Regions from separate parts of the Catenulispora yoronensis genome, predicted to be linked through region 1. Evidence: riboswitches for the same ligand, from Rfam matches in the RefSeq annotation. Region 1 holds a riboswitch; each other region holds the start of a gene.
The links. A riboswitch is a leader RNA that binds a small molecule or an ion and turns the genes downstream of it on or off. The one in region 1 is predicted to bind cobalamin.

Region 1 (6,306 bases):
CAGGACCATGAGAACGCCCGCCGGATCGCGGCGGCTCTGAAGGCGGCCGGCGCCGCGGTCCGCGAACCGGAGACCAACATCGTCCTGGTCGACGTCGACGACGCCCCGGCGGTGGCCGCGGCCTGCTTCGCCCAGGGTGTGCGGGTGTCGGCCTTCGGCCCGAAACTGCTGCGGATCGTCACGCATCTGGACGTGTCCGCTCAGGACTGTGACACGGCCGTGGAGGTGGTTTCCACCGCCTTGATGCAATCCCCTGAGAGGGACTAGGGTCAGCCCCGGCTTAGCCGGTGTCTGAACGAGCAATGGTGGGGAGAAGCCCGATGGGCTGGATGAGCAAGCTGTTCGGTTCCGAGGAGGAGATAGGCCCGGAGGAGCAGCATCGCCGGACCTTGGAAGCGAAGAAGGCCGCGGAGGGGGATGAGCACGAGCACCACCGCGCGCCCGCGAAGAAGACCGCGGCGAAGAAGGCGGTCCCCGCCCAGACCCGCTCCTCGCACTCGCACTCCGACGACGACGACGAGCCCAAGCGCACCAGCTCCCCCCTGCACCCGACGAAGTCGGCGGCGACCGGCAACACCCTGGCCCACGACCAGATGCTGACGGTCCACATCCTGACCCACGTGCCCGAACACGCCCCGCGCGAGGACGACCCGCACTACCACCTCTTCGAGCAGGCCAAGGCCCGCCTGAAGCGCCAGGGCATGTGGAAGTGCATCATCAACGACGACCTCTGCGAAGGCGACCCGGAGCTGCACCACACCCACGTCGAGTTCTCCCAGATCAACCAGGTCGACGAGAAGAAGATCGAGCAGGCCCTCGGCCTGCACTTCGAGACCGACGAGGACTTCCAGAAGTGGGCCGAGTCCCCGGGCAACCTCGAAGTGCTCTGCGCCAACCACCACCGCGCCCACTACGGCATCCACGTCATCCCCGGCCCCCTGTGGGAGGCACTGCGCTTCCACAAGACCGGCACCGGCCCGGCGGCCGAGTTCGTGCCCGCCGACCAGGTCGAGGACCGGAAGAACGATGACGACGACGATGACGACGGCAAGAAGCCGGCGACGCGGGCGAGGGCTGCGAAGTAGGGTCGGTCTGCGGGTCTGAGGGCCTGCGGGCCTGATTGTTCGAGTACTGATATGTGACGCCCGGCCGTTGGTGCGGCCGGGCGTTGCTGTGGGTGGGGTGGGGTGGGGCGGTGGCTGCGGGGTGGCGCGCTGCATGTGGGCTGCGGTGGTGGTGCTGTGGTGATGTGGTGCGCTGCGCGGTGTGCTGCGGTGGTGCGGTGGTGCGGCGCTTGCGAGGCGTACCACCTGTTCTCGTTCGCGTATCTGACACTTAGGGTGCCGGGGTGAGTCAGTACTACGTCGTGGGCGACGAGACGGTCTGGAACCCTGCGCAGGGCGTGTCGCAGCTTTTCCTGCGCCAGGTCGCCGCGTTCGAGGACATCGTCGCCCAGCCTTCCGGCATCGGCCCGATGGAATCGGACGAAGCCCGGATCGCGCCCGCGGAACTTCGAGCCTTTGCCGATGCCCTCCTGCTCTGGCGGGCTCGGAGCCGTCACCCCGTGTTGGCCGCCCTGAGCGACGGCTTCTTGGCGACGATCATCGCGTTGGCCGACCGTACCGGCGTGGCGGATCCGACCTGGGATTCCCGACTCGTGGCCGCCGGCAGCGAGCTGTCGAGGTCGATGAGCCGCTGATTCGGCCGTACTCCAACGCAAAACCGCGCGGTCCCCGGCTCAGTGAGCTCGGACGGGACCGCGCGGCGGATGTCTTCGTGGCTACGACTCCGGCTGCTCCACCAGCTGCGCGATGTACAGCGGCTCGCCGAGCTGGCCGATGAGGTCCAGCTGGGTCTCCAGGTAGTCGATGTGGTGTTCCTCGTCGGCGAGGATCTCCTCGAAGAGGTTCGCGGAGGTGACGTCGCCGCGTTCCCGCATCAGCGCGATGCCGCGTCGCAGCCGGTCCACGGCCGCGAGCTCGACCTTCATGTCGGCCTGGAACATCTCGGTGACGCTCTGCCCGATCTCCAGCGGCAGCAGCTTCTGGAAGTTCGGCAGGCCTTCGAGGAAGATGATGCGCTCGGCCAGCTTGTCGGCGTGCTTCATCTCGTCGATGGACTCGTGGCGGGTGTACTCCGCGAGCTTCTTCCAGCCGCGGTTCTCCTGGAGCTTGTAGTGCAGCCAGTACTGATTGATGGCCGTCAGTTCGGCGGTGAGCTGCTCGTTCAGGAACGCGATGATGTCCTTGTCACCCTGCATGCCGCCAGATCCTGCCAGAGTCGTTTGGGCGGAGGGTAACGCCGCGGTGGCGGATTGCGCCGAAGGAGCTAACGGTTGACGTGCGGATTCAGCCCAGGGCGGGCAGCGCGGCCGGGCAGTGCGGGGCGTGCGCGGTGACCGGTGCGGTGGCCGAGGCGGTGACCGGCGCTGACGCCGATACCGACGCCATGCCCGACGCCATGACCGACGTCTCGATCGGCGCGCGCAGCGGCGCCTCGGCCGGCAGCAGCTCCGCCGCCGGCATGCCCTCCGCCGGCGCCGAGTCCGCGACGCGGGCGGCGGCCAGCAGGCAGCTCAGGCGCTTCACGCAGGTCCCGCAGGCGGAGCCGGCCCCGGTGGCCTTGCGGACCTGCTTGACGGACTTCGCACCCAGCGCGACCGCTGCGTCGATCTCGGCGGTGGTCACCGCGTGGCATATGCAGGCGTACAAGCGAGGCTCCGGGGCTTATCAATCGGTGCGGACGCACCTGATCAATGATGACTTAGGCGAGCCTAAGCTACAAAAGCCCCACCGCCAAGTCCCCGGCGCACGTGCGGTCCGCCACATCTGGGACGATGGACCCATGGGGCAGCCGGGATCAGGGGTGGACATCGAAGCCGACGCGCGGACGGCGGACCGGCTCCCGCCCGGCCAGCGCATGCAGCGCGGCGAGTGGCCGGTCCTGCACTACGGCCCTGTTCCCCGCTTCAAGCCCGCCACCTGGGACTTCCGCGTCACCGGCGCCACCGCCGACGGCGAGGAGGCGATCTGGTTCCACGAGGAGTTCACGGCCCTGCCCGCCGTCGACGTCGTGGCCGACTTCCACTGCGTCACCAAGTTCACGATGTTCGACGCCCCGTGGCGCGGCGTGGCCGCCCAGACCATCCTCGACCTGGCCCCGCCCGCGCCCGACGTCACCCACGTCACCGTCTGGGCCGAGTACGGCTACAGCGCCAACCTCCGCATGGAGGACCTCCTCCACGAGAAGACCCTGTTCGCGACGCACCACGCCGGCGAACCCCTCACCCCGGAGCACGGCTTCCCGCTGCGCCTGATCGTCCCCCACCTCTACGCCTGGAAGGGCCCGAAGTGGGTCCGCGGGATCGAGTACCTCACCGAGGACCGCCGCGGCTTCTGGGAGGAGCGCGGCTACCACAACATCGGCGACCCGTGGCGGGAGCAGCGCTACTCGTATCAAGAGGATCCGGGCGACGGCCCGCCGCTGTAAGTCCGCCTCTAAAAGCTCGCCTGAGTAGGTGCGACTTTGTGAGACGCTCTGTCTCTAATAAAGACACCATGTGTCGCTGCAAGACACTCTGTCTCGTAAAAAGGGCGACCTCGGAGCCGAACTCACCTAGTACGGATCCGCCGCAATACGGCCTTCCACAGCGACCCGGGCCGGCTCAGGGTGCGTCCGCTGCCGACGTTCGTCACGTTCGGTACGTTCGGTACGTTCGCCAGTCCCGTTGTATTCGTCACATTCATCACATCCGCACCACGCGCCGCCGCTCCACTCCACCCGCCACGAGTGTCACGTCGGTCACTCCGCTCGGCCCTCCCGGCCGGACCGAAAGCCCCGCCTTCCAACTCGTACTCGCCCAAAACCGGCGCCCCGCGCCGTCGCTTGCTCACCCTCCCATTGACCGACACATCAGCCCATACCGCCACCGGGCGCCACTCCACCACGCCTCAGCGCCACCCCTGGCGCCGCACCTGCCCCCGGCACCCCACGGTCCTCCTCAGGCCCGGCGGTTTGACGCCCGTTGATCGCTGCGGGATGCTGCACGCAGGACGGTCGGCAGGAATCCCGGTGCGAATCCGGAACGGTCCCGCCACTGTGATCAGGGAGCACCTCCCCACGAGGATGCCGCCCGGCAACGCCTCACGGCCGCGCCGAACGGCAGCCCCAGCCACTGGAACCGCGAAGTTCTGGGAAGGCAGGAAAAGGTGCTGCGATCTGAGAGTCAGGAGACTCCGACCGCCTCCGGCACGCCGCCCCCGCGGCGTGTCTGTGCTATTGGACCTGTCGGGCGTGGACACCCGTGAGGAGCTGATTCGGCGTGCCGCCGTACCCCTTCGCCGCCGTGGTCGGACTCGACGACCTGCGGTTGGCCCTCCTGCTCAACGCCGTCTCGCCGGCCGTCGGCGGCGTCCTGGTCCGCGGCGAGAAGGGCACCGCCAAGTCCACGATCGTGCGGGCGCTGGCCGCTGTGCTCCCCGCGCTCGACGTCGTTCCGGGCTGCCGCTTCTCCTGCGACCCGCGGGTCCCGGACGCCGAATGTCCCGACGGACCGCACTCCGACAGTTCCCGCTCCGTCAGTTCGCACCCCGACGGGCCGCACTCCGACGGTCCGAACCGCGCCAGCAGCCTCGCCGTCGCCGACTCCCGCCCCGCGCGCCTCGTCGAGCTGCCGGTCGGCGCCACCGAGGACCGGCTGGTCGGCTCCCTGGACCTGGAGAAGGTGCTGGCCTCCGGCGTCGCCGCCTACGAGCCCGGCCTGCTCGCCGCCGCGCACCGCGGCCTGCTCTACGTCGACGAGGTCAACCTCCTGCACGACCACCTCGTCGACCTCCTCCTGGACGCCGCCGCCATGGGCGTCGCGCATGTCGAGCGCGAAGGCGTCTCCGTGCGGCACTCCGCCCGCTTCCTGCTCGTCGGCACGATGAACCCCGAAGAGGGCGAACTGCGCCCCCAGCTCCTGGACCGCTTCGGACTGACCGTCGAGGTCCGCGCCAGCCGCGACCCGGCCGAACGCGCCGAAGTCGTCCGTCGCCGCCTCGCCTACGAAGCCGACCCCGAGGCCTTCGCCGCCGCCTGGGAAGCCGCCGACAAGGACACCGCCGCCCGCATCGCCGCCGCCCGCGCGCTCCTGCCCTCCGTGACGCTGCCGGACGCCGAACTGCTCCGCATCACCCGCATCTGCGCGGCCTTCGAGGTCGACGGCATGCGCGCGGACCTCGTCACGGCCCGCGCGGCGACGGCGCTCGCCGCCTGGGCGGGCCGGACCGTCGTGATCGCCGAGGACGTGCGCCGGGCGGCCACGCTGGCGCTCCCGCACCGCCGGCGGCGGCATCCGTTCGACGCGCCCGGACTGGACGAGAACCAGCTCGACGAGGCGATGCAGGACGGGGATGAGGACCCTGATCCGGGTCCGGGCGGCTCGGGCCCCGGTTCCGGAGGCCCCGACGGCCCCGACGCCGGCGCTGACCACGACCGGTCGGACCCCAACACGTCGGCGAACGCCGACGCCCGGCCCGAACCACCCGGCGGATCAGGCGTGGCGCCCGAGCCCGAACTGGTCGGCGAGGCGGATCGCGACCAGGAGGCCAACGGCCGACTGGAGCCGAAAGCCGGTCGGGACCAGGACCGCGATCGGGACCGCGACACCGAGTCCGACGACCGATCCGCTCGCGGCGGCGCCCAGCGCGAACAGGGCTCTGCGACACCCGGCGAGCCGTTCAAGGCCCGGCTGTTCCAGGTCGAGGGCGTGGGCGGCGGGGCCGAGGGCCGCCGTTCCCGCGCGCGCACCAGCACCGGGCGCGCGATCGGCGCCCGTCCGGGGACTCACGGTCTCCACCTCGTCGCGACTGTCCGGGCCGCCGCGCCCGAACAGGTCTCGCGCGGCCGTACCGAAGGCGCGCTGCGTCTGCGGTCGACGGATCTGCGGGAGCCGCTCCGCGAAGGCCGCGAGGGCAACCTGGTCCTCTTCGTCGTCGACGCCTCCGGCTCCATGGCCGCTCGTCAGCGCATGTCCGCCGTCAAGGGCGCGATCCTCTCGCTGCTGCTCGACGCGTATCAGCGCCGTGACAAAGTCGGCCTCGTGACCTTCCGCGGCCGCGACGCCGAGGTCGCGCTGCCGCCGACCTGGTCGGTCGAGGCCGGCGCCGCCCGGCTCACCACGCTTCCCACCGGCGGCCGCACGCCGCTGGCGGCCGGACTCCTCCAGGCCGCCGACGTCCTGCGGGTCGAGCGCATGCGGGATCCGCAGCGGCGGCCGCTGGTGGTCGTGGTGACCGACGGCCGGGCGACCGAGCCGTCGCGGTC
Region 2 (6,306 bases), on a different contig from region 1:
GTCACGCCGCCGAACACCTGCTTCGCCCGCAGCACCGCGAGGACGTCGGCGACCAGCTCCTCCCCCTCCGGCGCCCGGCCCAGGATGTGGAGCCCGTCGCGGATCTGGACGTCCTTGATCTCGCACAGGTAGCCGTCGAGGTGCAGCACGAACTCGTCGAAGTCGTCGTCGGCGGGCTGGCGGTCGACGTCGCCGTGCAGGAACGCGGCCAGGTCGTGGTGCAGCTGCGCGGCGCGGATCAGGGTCCAGATCTGCGCCCGCACCGCCGGGGTCTTGTCCGGGTCCAGCGCGGCGACGGTCGCGTACTCGTCGAGCAGCTGCTCCAGCTTCGCCAGCTCGCCGTAGGTGTCGGCGCGGGCCATCGGCGGCATCAGGTGGTCGATGATCGTGGCGTGGGCCCGGCGCTTGGCCTGGGTGCCCTCGCCGGGGTCGTTGACGATGAACGGGTAGATCAGCGGCAGCTCGCCGAGGACCGCGTCCGGAGCGCAGGAGCGCGACAGGCCCAGGCCCTTGCCGGGGAGCCACTCCAGCGTGCCGTGCTTGCCGAGGTGCACGACGGCGTCCGCACCGAAGGACTGTTCCAGCCAGCGATAGGCGGCGAGGTAGTGGTGGCTCGGCGGCAGGTCCGGGTCGTGGTAGATCGCGATCGGGTTCTCGCCGAAGCCGCGCGGCGGCTGGATCATCAGCAGGATGTTGCCGAACTGGAGCGAGGCCAGGACGACGTCGCCGGTCTCGCCGTCGACGTAGAGCGAGCCGGGCGGCTCGCCCCAGTGCCGCCGGACGCCCTCCCGAAGGTCGGCCGGGAGCGCCGCGAACCAGGACTCGTACTCGCGCAGCGGGACCCGGGCCGGAGCCGCCGCGAGCTGGTCCTCGGTGAGCCACTCCACGTCGTGGCCGCCGGCGGCGATCAGGCGGTGGATGAGCTCGTCGCCGTCCTCCGGGAAGTCGCCGACGGCGTAGCCGGCCTCGCGCAGCGCCGCGAGGAGGCGGACGGCCGAGGCGGGGGTGTCGAGACCGACCGCGTTGCCGATCCGCGCATGCTTGGTCGGGTAGGACGACAAGACCAGCGCGAGCTTCTTCTCGGCGTTGGGGATCGCGCGGAGAGCGGCGTGGCGATACGCGATGCCGGCCAGACGCTGGGCGCGTTCTTCGTCCGCGACATAGATGGGGATACCCGCTTCGCCCTGCTCCTTGAAGGAGAAGGGGACGGAGATCAAGCGGCCGTCGAACTCGGGGATCGCGACCTGCATCGCGGCGTCCATCGGCGTCAGCGCGGCGTCAGAGTCCTGCCACGCCTCGCGAGAGGTGGTGAGACAGAGTCCTTGGATGATGGGGATGTCCAGGCTCGCGAGGGCGCCGACGTCCCAACTCTCTTCCGAGCCCCCGGCGCTGGCGTCCGCCGCCGTGGTGCCGCCCGCCGCGAGGACGGTGACGATGAGGGCGTCACAGGGGGCGAGCAGGTCTACGAGGCCCTGAGCAGTGGGGTCCGAGAGACCGCGTAGAGAGTTGCAGTAGATGGGCAGCGCCGCCGCGCCCCGGGTTTCGAGAGCTGCGGTAAGGGTGTCGATGAAGGCGGTGTTGCCCGAGAGCTCGTGGGCTCGGTAGAAGATGATGCCCACCGTGGGACGGCGATCATCGGGCGCGGCGGGAGCGCCGTGCACCCCGAACTCCGGCATCGCCGCCGGCGCCTCGAATCCCTCCCCGCCACCGAGCACGGTGTCGGCGAGGAAGGCGGCCAGCTGGCCGAGGTTCCCCGGGCCTCCGGCAGTGAGGTAGTTCAACGTCTCAGCCGCGACGCCGCCCGGCACGGTCGACAGCGCCATCAGCTCCGCGTCCGGCACGGCTTCGCCGCCGAGCACGACGGCCGGAACGCCGCTGGCGGCAACAGCGTCGACGAGCCATTGCCACAGCCGATGCCCGCCGAGCAGGCGCAGCACGACGACGTCGGCGTCGGCGAGCAGCGGCGCCAACGACTCGGCGTCCAGGCGCGCCGGGTTGGCGGTGCGATAGGCCGCGCCGGAGGCGTGGGCGGCCAGCAGCTCGGTGTCGGCGGTGGACAGCAGCAGAACGCGCGCAGGCATGCGGCGGCACTTCCTCTCGCGGAGTCCGCGCTCCGCCTCGGGCCGATGATGACGGACGGCAGGCAGTTCCTGACTTCCGCCTGAAGAGGCGGTCACAGTTGCGGGACAGTGCCCGATTCGCACGGGCTTCCTGGTTCTGACGTCCGGGGACAGTGTGACAGATCGGGGCGGGTGCCTCTATCCGCCAGTACCCGCCTACTGCCTACTACCCCTTCCGCCCCAGTGCCCAAGCCACCCGCACCGCGACCCCCGCCGACACGACCCCCACCACCCCGGACAACGCCGTGGCCCGATGAATGTCGGCCACCCGCGGCGCCCGCCCCGTCCCCATCACGGGCCGGTCCTCGACCACGTCCCCGTACTTGTTGGTCCCGCCGAGCCGCAGCCCCAGCGCGCCGGCGGCGGACGCCTCGCATCGACCGGCGTTGGGACTCGGGTGTCGACCGCCGTCGCGAAGCAGCACCTTGAGAGTCCGCCGAGGGCTCCCGAGGATCGCCGGCGCACTGACCACCGTGGCCGCGCCCGTGAACCTGGCCGGAAGGTAGTTGAGCACATCATCCAACCGCGCGGCGGCCCATCCGAAGTTCAGATACTTCTCGTTCCGGTACCCGACCATCGCGTCGAGCGTGTTCGCCGCCCGATACGCCAGCAGCCCGGGAATCCCCGCCACCGCACCCCACAACAACGGCGCCACCACGGCGTCGGACGTGTTCTCCGCCACGGACTCGACGACCGCCCGCGCGATCTCGTCGGTGTCCAGCTTGCTCGGATCCCGCCCGCACAAATGAGGCAGCCGCTCGCGCGCCGCCTCCACGTCACCCGCGCTGAGCAACGACCCGATCGCCGTCGCCTCCCGCCGCAACGACGTCCCCCCGAGCACCGTCCACGTCGCCAGCGCGGTCAACGCGGCCTGTGTCACCGGCCGCCCGCGCCCCATCCGCTCCGCGACGCCCCCCACGGCAGCAGCGCCCGCCACCAACGCGCCCGCGTACCCGACCCCCGCACCGCGCGAATCGGCATACATCGTCTTTCGCAACGCCGACGCGGCCCGGCCGAACCCCGCCACCGGGTGCCCCCGGCGCGGATCGGCGAAATACCAGTCGGCCGCGAAGCCGAGCGCCAGGCCCACAGCACGGGAAGAAGATCGCATGCGCACAACTTAGCGACGCCGCGCTGCCTACGGCGCGCCGTCGCCGGATTGACGTGACGCGCCGTGACCGGATCGACCCGACCGAATCGACCCGACCGGATTGACGTTGTCAACGGACCCGACAAGCTACATTGACCCCGTGGGAACAGCCTTCCTGCTGCTGTCGGTCTTCCTGGCCTGCGCGGTCGAAGCCGTGGAGGCCCTCACCATCGTGCTCGCCGTCGGTATCACCCGAGGCTGGCGGCCCGCCCTGCAAGGCGTCGCGGCGGGCCTGCTCCTGCTCGCCGTCGTGGTGGCGGCCCTGGGCCCGGCGCTGACCGTCCTCCCCCTCAAAGCCCTGCGCCTCGTGGTCGGCGGCCTGCTGCTGACCTTCGGCCTCCAGTGGATCCGCAAGGCGATCCTGCGGGCCTCCGGCTACAAGGACCTGCGCGACGAAGCCGCCGCCTACCGCCGCCAGATCGCCGCGGCGGAGCAGGCCACGGCGACCAAGAAGCCGCTCGTCGACGACTGGTACGCCTTCACCCTCTCCTTCAAGGGCGTGACCCTGGAGGGTCTGGAGGTGGCCTTCATCGCCCTCACGTTCGGCGCCAACCAGCACGACATCCCGCTCGCGGCGCTGGCGGCCGTCGCCGCCGTGCTGGTGGTGGCGGCGGCCGGCGCGGTCCTGAAAGCACCGCTGGCGCGCGTCCCGGAGAACACCATGAAGTTCGCGGTCGGCGTGATGCTCACCGGCTTCGGCATCTTCTGGGGAGCCGAGGGTGCGGGCGCCGACTGGCCCGGCGGCGACGCGGCGCTGCCGGTCGTCGTCGCCTACGTGCTGGCCGTCGCCACCGCCGCGACCTGGCTCCTGCGCAGGAGGCGCGCCGCATGAACAAACTCAAGGCCTTCGGTGCCTTCTGGTACGAGTTCGTCGTCGGCGACGATCCGCTGGTCGCCGTCCTCGTCGTCGCCGGTCTCGCCGGGACCGCCGTCCTCAGTACGCGCACCACGGCTTCGTGGTGGCTGCTCCCGGTCGTCGTCACCCTCGCGCTGGTGACGACGCTGGCGCGGGCCGTCCGCAGCAAGAAATAGCAGGACCCGGACTCAGCGCGAGCCTCAGCACGGGACTCAGCGGACTCAGCGTCCGGCCGTCCGCCACGCCTCGGTCACGCACCCCTCCTCGAACTCCCACCGGCCGTCTTCCTCGCCCTCTTCCAGCAGCTTCTTCACCGACGCCACGTCGACCGCGCCGGGCACGTTCAAAGCCACCATGCCGAACCGCGCGATCCCCTCGCCGGTGACCCCGTAGGGCGCGAACGCGTCCAGCACCGCCTGCCGCACCTCGTCCCGGCCGCCGCCCTCCCCGGGCATGATGCGGATCGTGCAGTTGTCGGAGTACCGCACGGCCTCTTGCACCCAATGCACCCCGGCGCGGTCGGTGGCGAACCGCACGACATCGCCCATCGCGTATCCGCGCACGAAGAACGGGACATTGTCGAGCCGGGCCAGATCGTCCCCGAGGCTGACCGCCCACAGCCGCTCGGAGCCGGCCGGCGGCCATCCCGTCTCGTCCTGGTGCAGCTTGAAGACCACCTTCACCATCTCGGCCTCGGGCCTGCCAGCCCCTTCGTCGACGATCACGCCTTCCAGCATCTCATCACGGCGCCCTCAGCCGTCGGCCACCTCCACCCGCGTGCGAAGCCGCGGATCGGCCGCCGACCGGGACGCGATCAGCGCTCGCGGACCCCCGCGCACCCGCCAGCCGTGCGCGTCGGCGTCCCAGCGCGCCAGTACGCGGGCCGGGACGGTGATCGGGACGGTCGCGATCTCGCCCGGCGCCGCGAGCGTCGCGCCGAACCCGACCAGACGCTGGGGATCGGCCCTGTCGACGCCCTCGCCGGTCAGGTAGATCTGCACCACCTCGCGCCCGATCCGGGCGCCGGTGTTCCGGACCCGCACCAGGACCTCGATGTCCCCCGAATCGGTGACCGCGGCGGTGATGTCCTCATAGGACCAGGTGGTGTAGCCGAGCCCGTGGCCGAAGGGGAACGCCGGGACGGTGTCAGCCTTCTCATAACCGCGATACCCGACCAGCGAGCCCTCGCGATAGCTGATCGTGCCGTCGACCGGCCGCGTCGACAGCACGGGAGCGTCGGCGGCGGTCTTCGGGAACGTCGTGGGCAGCCGACCGGCGGGCTCCACCGCGCCGGTCAGCGCGTCGGCGATCGCGTGGCCGCCTTCCTGTCCCGGGAACCACGCCCACAGCAGCGCCGGCACGCGCTCCCGCCACGGCATCTCCACCGGCGCCCCGGCGTTCACCACGACCACGGTGCGCGGGTTGGCCGCGACCACCGCCGCGACCAGGTCGTCCTGCCGTCCGGGCAGCTTCAGATCGGCGCGGTCGAAGCCCTCGCTCTCCACCTCGTCGGTGGTGCCGACGACGACGATCGCCAGGTCCGCCGCGCGCGCCGCCGCCACGGCGGCCGCGAACAACTCGTCGGCTCCGGACCCGGGCGCCTCGGAGTGGAGTCCGAACATCGCGATCGGCAGGCCGGGGTCGACCAGCGCGACCACCTCGGCGCGGACGCCGGTTCCCGCCTCCAGATCGACGGCGATCCGGTGCTCCGGCGGTTTCACCAGGCCTTCGACGATGTCGCCGTCCTCGCTCGGCGTCATCGTCAGTTCGGCGGTGGGCTCGGCGCCGACCGTCAGGCGGAACTTGCCGATGCCGGAGACAGAGAACTGATGTTTCCCGGTCTCGGTGACGGCGAGGTCGGCCCGCACGCGGATTCCGCTGGTTCCCACGGGCAGGCCGCCCATGAACACGAAGCGCGAGGTCTTTCGCAGTTCACTGCCGAGGATGGCACCGGCCGCGTCCAGGAAGTCCACGCGCAGTCCTGGATGGCCGGTCTCCGGATCGGTCGCGGTCTGCGCGGTGATCGGCGCGAGGAGCCGCTGTGTGTGGACGCCTTCGGCGTGATCGATCGTGACGCTCGGGCCGAGGGCCGCGCTCAGGCCGGTCAGAGGGCTGATGACGTGCGCGGGGTTCACGTGCGCGGAGCCGCCGCCCTGAGCGGTGAGGTGCGAGGCGTTGGG
Region 3 (6,306 bases), on a different contig from region 1:
CGAGCCGTAGCCGCCGTTCGCCGCGAAGACCGCCGCCAGGATCGCGACGCCGAACGTGCTCCCCAGCTGGCGCAAGGTGTTGAACACGCCGCTCGCCGCCCCGACCGCCGCCGGCGGCACCGCGCCGAGCACCGCGTTCTGCGCGGCGGGCATTGCGAACGACAAGCCGCAGCCGCCGAGCACCAGCGGCGCGACCAGCACCGCGTAGCCCCGGTCCGGGCCGGCGATCAGCGCGATCCAGCCCATCGCGACCGCGAGCAGCGTGAGCCCGCCGACCAGCAGCGGCCGCTCGCCGACCCGCGGGACCAGGGCGCCGGTGATCGGGGCGATGAGCGTCAGCGTCAGCGTCCACGGGATCAGGCGCAGACCGGTGGCCAGCGGGTCGTAGCCGAGGCCGACCTGGAGATACTGCGTGAGCAGGAACGTGACGCCGACCGTCGTGGCGTACATCAGGAACCCGGCCGCGTTGCCGCCGGAGAACGCCGGGACGCGGAAGAACCGCATCGGCAGCATCGGCGCGTCGACCCGCAGCTCCCAGACGACGAAGGCGACCGCCAGGACGCCGCCCGCCGCCAGCGTGCCGACCGTCTCCGCGCCGGCCCAGCCGACGGCGTTGCCCCGCACCAGGCCCCAGACCAGGCCGAACGCGGCGCCAGTGACGAGGACGAGGCCTGCGACGTCCAGCCGCCGCGCCGGGCCGGTGCTCTCCGCCGTTTTGGCGCGCGCCAGCGGCATCAGCAGCAGCCCGATCGGCACGTTCACCCAGAAGATCCAGTGCCAGTCGAGCCCCTGGGTGATCGCGCCGCCGACCACCGGTCCGCCGACCGTGCCCAGGCCCGTCACGCTGCTGAACGTCCCCAGCGCCTTGGCCCGCTGGCGGCCCGGGAAGGCCACGCTGAGCAGCACCATCGCGTGCGGCATGATCAGCGCCGAGCCGACGCCCTGGACGGCGCGGGCCCCGATCAGCAGCCCGGTGTCCGGGGCGAGCGCGCAGGCCGCCGAGGCGACGGTGAAGATCGCGATGCCGGTGAGGAACATCCGGCGGCGGCCCAGGCGGTCGCCGAGGGCGGAGGCCGGCATCAGCAGCACCGCGAAGCTCAGTGTGAACGCGGTGATCGTCCACTCCAACTCGGCCATCGACGCGCCGAGGTCGAGGCGGATCTTGTTCAGCGCCGTGGTGACGACCAGCATGTCCAGGACCACCATCAGCGAGGCCACCGAGGCCAGGGCGAGGGTCCAGCGCTGGGGCGCGGTCATGCGCGGGGTGGCGGTGTCCGCCGAACCCGCGGCCTCCGCCGCACTCGTTTTTTCCCTGCTCACTCCCGGACCTCCGGTCTCCGCTCGGGGCTTCCCGGCGAAGCACCCGCGGATATGTACCGGCGGCGGAGCCGAAAATCGTCGCGCGCGGCCGACCCGGTGATCGACATCTCTTTGACGCGGTGCGTGCGCGGCCCTACGCTGCCCAAGCAAGGTACTGGGACAGGAAGCCGGTGCAATTCCGGCACGGTCGCGCCACTGTGAGCCCCCTGCTTCGTCGGGCAGTCGAAGCGGGCGGGTGAGTCAGACCCTCCCCGGTCGACCCGCTCCATCGAACAGGGACGCAAGATCCCGAAGGAGGGCTCTCTATGAGCACCATGCCTGTTTCCCCTGCCCCGGCCTCCCCGGTCTCGGTTCCGACGCCGCTGGTGGTCTCCGCGGCCACGGCGCGGCTGTGGATCGGCGGCACGATGCTGTTCGCGCTGCTGGCGTACTACTTCATCGGCGTGGACCAGGGCGCGTTCTCCGTCTTCGGCGGGGACATGCATCTGCACGAGTTCGTGCACGATGCCCGCCACCTGCTCGGCTTCCCCTGCCACTGAGCCGCGAGGGTCAGTGCTCTGATGGAAAAGCGCATCATCGCGCGCGGCCTGCTGGCCGGCGCGCTCGCCGGTCTGCTCGCGTTCCTGTTCGCGCGGGTGTTCGCCGAGTCGGTCATCGACAAGGCGATCGCCTACGAGAGCGGCCGGGACGCGGCGCAGGCCGCGCTGAACCAGGCCGCCGGGTTGCCGGCGGACGCTGCCGATCCGGACCTGTTCAGCCGTACCGTGCAGGCCGATATCGGTATCGGGGTCGGGATGATCGGCTTCGGGGCGGCGATGGGCGGACTGTTCGCGGTCGCCTATCTGCTGTGCCTGGGCCGGGTCGGCCGGATCCAGCCCAAACCGCTGGCGCTGCTGGTGGCGGGGGCCGGGTTCGCCGGGTTCTACCTCGTGCCGTTCCTGAAGTACCCGGCCAACCCGCCGGCGATCGGGCATCCGGACACCATCCGCGCCCGGGGGCTGCTCTATTTGGCGATGGTGGCCTGTTCGCTGGCGTTCCTGTTCGCGGCGGTGTGGGCCGGTCGCCGACTCGCGGCCCGGTTCGGGAACTGGAACGCGACGGTGCTGGCCGCTGTCGGCTTCGCGGCGGCGATCGGCATCGTGATGGCGGTCCTGCCCTCGCTCGGAGAACTGTCGGCGAACGTCCGCGAGTTCGGGCACCACGCGAGCGAGACGCCGCTGCCGCTGACCGACGGCAAGGGCGCGATCGTCTACCCGGGCTTCCCGGCCGACGTGCTGTTCTCGTTCCGGCTCTACTCGATCCTGGCGCAGGCGCTGCTGTGGGGCACCCTCGGCCTGGCCTTCGGGCCGATGGCCGAACGGGTGCTCCGCCCGGCGATGCAGCCCGCGACCGGGACGCCGGGCAACGCCGAGGCCGCCGGGAATGCGGGCGCGATGCCCGCGGCGGTGTGAGGATTGCCGGGTGACGAACGGAGTTCCGGCCCTGGCGCTGGTGAGTGAGGAGCTCGCAGCGCTGGGGCCGTACTTCGGCGCCGCGTTCCACGCCGGCTCGGAGTCGTGCGAGGCGCCGTGGCGTCCCTTCGCCGAGCTGGTCGAGGAGCCGGGGGCGATGGCGGAGCGGGTCGCGGGCGTGCGCGGATACCTGGCGGCCGGCAGCGGACAGGACATTGAGAAGGTCGAGCTGCGAGTCGCGGCTTCCGTGGCGCATTTGGGGCTGGTCGCGCGGGTGATGTCGCCGCTGTTCGGACTGGGTGTGCTGTACGGGTGGCGGGGATCGGTGCGGGCCGGGGACCTGCGATGGCAGCCCGGCTTGGCGAGTACTTTTCCGTTGTCGATCAACGAGGCCGTGGTCGAGGGCCGTCCCGACGGCCGGATCACCGACGGCCGGCCCGACGGCCGGATCACCGACGGCGTGGTCACGGAGTTGGAGACGCTGATGGCGTCGTTCGGCGTCAACCGGCACATCTTGCGAGGGAACGTCGCGTCGGCACTGGTCGGCGCCGGCAAGGCGCTGGCGGCGGCACGGCCGGCACTGAGGGATCGGGCGACGGCCGAGCTGGGGGTTCTCCTGGCGCGCGCGGAGCTGGCAGGCAGCGTGGGGTACGCGGCGGACGGGAGCTTCCGACGTCGGAACTGCTGCCTGATCTACCGGGCCGCGCCGAATCAGCGCGGTGCGCTGTGCGGGGACTGCGCGCTTCGGTGAGCTATTCCGCGGGCAGCAGCGCCGCGACCGCGCTCACCTCGATCAGGGCGCCGGGCACCCCGAGTGCCGCCACCCGCGCGCCCGTCACCAGCGGCGGGTTCCCGGCCTGCGCCGCCGCCGCGCCGAGGCGTGGGCCGATGGCGCCGTAGGCGGTCTGGAGGTCCACGCCGTCGACGAAGAGTACGGTCCACTGCACGACGTCGGCGAGCGTCGCGCCGACCGCGGCCAGCGCCGCCGCCGCGTTGTCCAGGGCCCGGGCCGACTGGTCGGCGACGTCGTCGGAGACCAGCTTGCCGTCCGCGTCGACGCCGTTCTGGCCGCCGACGTAGACGGTGGCGGCGCCGGGCGGGACGACGGCGACGTGGCTGAAGGCGGGGCTGGCGACCAGCCCGGCGGGGCGCAGAAGCGCGATCTTGGTGAGGTCCATGATCGTATGCTGCCATGGGTCACTGACAGGAACCGGGATCGAAGCCCGCGCGTTCGGGCCCGGAGCGGCGCCGCGTGGTGCAATGGAGCCAGGAATGCGATGGACCCGGAACAGGCGCGGAGCGAGGAGCGGAACGATGCGGATCGCGGTGTCGGCGGACGAGGTGGCCGGGGTGGCGGCGCAGATCGGGCCGGAGCTCGAAGCCCGCGGCCACACGGTGGAGCTGTTCGGCGCGCTGGACCCGGAGCAGCGCGCGGACTGGGCCTGGTGTTCGGAAGCGGCGGCGCGGGCTGTCGCGGAGGGCCACGCGGATCAGGCGATCGTGGCTTGCTGGACCGGTGCCGGGGCGTCGATCGCGGCGAACAAGGTCCCGGGCGTCCGGGCGGCGCTGTGCACCGACGCGGTGATGGCCGACGGCGCCCGCAAGTGGGCCGACGCGAACGTCCTGGCGCTGAGCCTGCGGCTGACCTCGGCGCCGTTGCTGGCCGAGATGCTCGACGCGTGGTTCGCCGGCGAGCCGAGCGCGGATCCGGTGGACCGCGCGAATGTGCAGCACGTCGCAGAGATCTGACGAGCGAGCGGGACCTGCGCGGCGACGCGAAGACCCGCCCACCAATGCCAATACCAATGCCGATGCCGATGCCGATGCCGTTGTCCGACACCGCGGCCCGGCCGGCCAGAAGCTGACGCCTCCACCCGGCCGGGCGCCCGAATCCCTCCGCTACGGCAACGCCGGCGCGCTCCGGTTGGCGAAGTAGTTCCACTGCCCGAACACGCCCACCATGTTCGCGAGCGCCGAGGCGGCCGCGGCCGGCACGACCCCGGTGTCCCCGCTCACCACCACTTCGTCGATCACCGCGGCCTCGGTCCGCACGTAGTCCGCCTCCGGCCCCGGAATCGCCGCGTTGTCGGCCAGCAGCAGCGGCCCGCCGTTCGCGCCGACCAGGGCCCCGCCGGCCAACGCGTCCGGCCAGTTGTAGCCGGTGGCCAGGCCCACGGTGTGCGGCGCGCTTCCGGCGACGAAGAACGTCCTGGCCACCGCCGCCGCCGTGGCGAACCGGTCCGGTCCGGCCGCCGTCTGCACCCGGTTGGCCGGGAACCTGGTCCGCAGCGCCGCGACGCCCTGGTCGCCGACCCCGATCAGCTGGGTGTTCGGGCCGACGTGGGCGGCCAGGTACGCGGCCGTGGACGCGGGCAGCGTCCGGTCGTCGGACAGCAGCACCACGCCGCCGGTGCTCGCGGCCGCGGCCCCGGCGGCCAGCGCGTCGGGGAAGTTGTTGCCGGTGGCGACCAGGATCCGGTCCGGAGCGGGGTTGACCGCGCCGGCGATGGCCGTGGCGGTGGCGTACCGGTCGGCGCCGGCCAGCCGGTGGATGGTGTATCCGAGCCCTGCGACCTGCGCCTCCACCTTCGCGGACAGGGCGCCGGTGTCGCCGAGCAGGTAGACCGCGCCGCCGGGCGGCAGGGCGCGGCGGATCTCGGCGGCGGTGCGGTCGTCGAGGCTGCCGGTGCCGGTCAGCAGCAGCGGGCCGCCGAGCCGGCCGGCCAGCGCCGAGCCGGCCAGGGCGTCGGCGAAGGTGTCGGACCGGGACAGGACCACCGCCTGCGCGACCCGTCCGCCGTTGCGGCCGGTGCCGCCGGGCAGCGCGGTGTCGTAGCCGAGGTGGGAGGCGCGGACGGCGGTGTCGATGCGGTCCGGGCCGCCGACCCGGTCCAGCGCCGCCTTGCGCAGCGGCTGCCAGGCCGGCGCGTTGTCGATCACGCCGGCCGCGGGCTCGGCCTCCACCGGGTTCTCCGACAGCGAGTGGACGTCGATGACCCAGATCCGCCGGGTGCTCCCGACCACGCCGCCCTCGAAGGCGATGCGGTTGCCCTCGGCCGACCACGACGGGTGGAACGCCTGCAGGCCGCTGGTGCCGATCAGGTTCTCCGGCCCGCCGGGCGCCTTCACCCAGATCGCGGCGTCGCGGTCGTAGGCCAGCCGCGAGCCGTCCGGCGACCAGGCCGGCCAGGTGCCGACCGCGAACTGCGTCGGCGTGCCGGCGAACTTCCAGATCATGACGTTGTTCGTGCCGCCGCTGCTGCGCACGAAGGCCAGGTCGCCGTTGGGCGCGAGGCTGGGTTCGAAGTCGTTGGTCCCGGTCGGCGAGAACAGCGACCGGTCGCCGCGGCCGTCGGCCCAGGCCACGAAGATCTGCGCGGCCGCCGCGCGCCGGGTGAAGTAGACTTCCCGGCCGCTCGGCGCCCAGGCCGGCTCGCTGTCGGTGGCGCCCGCCCCCGGGCTGCTGACCCGCACCGGGTTCGTGCCGTCGATGCCGGCCACCCAGATGGCGCCGGTGTCGTGGTCGCCGAACGCG

Region 2: linked by a shared signal. The riboswitch ahead of cobN (cobaltochelatase subunit CobN) and the one ahead of ABD481_RS28095 (VWA domain-containing protein) in region 1 are both predicted to bind cobalamin.
Region 3: linked by a shared signal. The riboswitch ahead of ABD481_RS32850 (CbtB domain-containing protein) and the one ahead of ABD481_RS28095 (VWA domain-containing protein) in region 1 are both predicted to bind cobalamin.

Annotation. Positions count from the first base shown of each region.
Region 1 covers NZ_BAAAQN010000039.1:73,439-79,744, reverse strand. The annotation lists gene ABD481_RS28125 (threonine aldolase family protein) at 1-267, shown strand, start outside; gene ABD481_RS28120 (hypothetical protein) at 330-1,085, shown strand; gene ABD481_RS28115 (DUF6086 family protein) at 1,349-1,699, shown strand; gene bfr (bacterioferritin) at 1,781-2,260, opposite strand; gene ABD481_RS28105 ((2Fe-2S)-binding protein) at 2,349-2,711, opposite strand; gene ABD481_RS28100 (sulfite oxidase-like oxidoreductase) at 2,845-3,489, shown strand; cobalamin riboswitch at 4,062-4,235, shown strand; gene ABD481_RS28095 (VWA domain-containing protein) at 4,322-6,306, shown strand, end outside.
Region 2 covers NZ_BAAAQN010000007.1:39,345-45,650, forward strand. The annotation lists gene cobN (cobaltochelatase subunit CobN) at 1-2,081, opposite strand, end outside; adenosylcobalamin (AdoCbl) riboswitch at 2,103-2,240, opposite strand; gene ABD481_RS08065 (cobalamin biosynthesis protein) at 2,287-3,231, opposite strand; gene ABD481_RS08070 (COG4280 domain-containing protein) at 3,371-4,102, shown strand; gene ABD481_RS08075 (hypothetical protein) at 4,099-4,302, shown strand; gene ABD481_RS08080 (DUF4265 domain-containing protein) at 4,348-4,851, opposite strand; gene ABD481_RS08085 (beta-glucosidase family protein) at 4,879-6,306, opposite strand, start outside.
Region 3 covers NZ_BAAAQN010000050.1:54,830-61,135, forward strand. The annotation lists gene ABD481_RS32845 (MFS transporter) at 1-1,320, opposite strand, end outside; cobalamin riboswitch at 1,430-1,590, shown strand; gene ABD481_RS32850 (CbtB domain-containing protein) at 1,635-1,859, shown strand; gene ABD481_RS32855 (CbtA family protein) at 1,881-2,771, shown strand; gene ABD481_RS32860 ((2Fe-2S)-binding protein) at 2,782-3,522, shown strand; gene ABD481_RS32865 (RidA family protein) at 3,524-3,949, opposite strand; gene ABD481_RS32870 (RpiB/LacA/LacB family sugar-phosphate isomerase) at 4,086-4,520, shown strand; gene ABD481_RS32875 (cell wall-binding repeat-containing protein) at 4,671-6,306, opposite strand, start outside.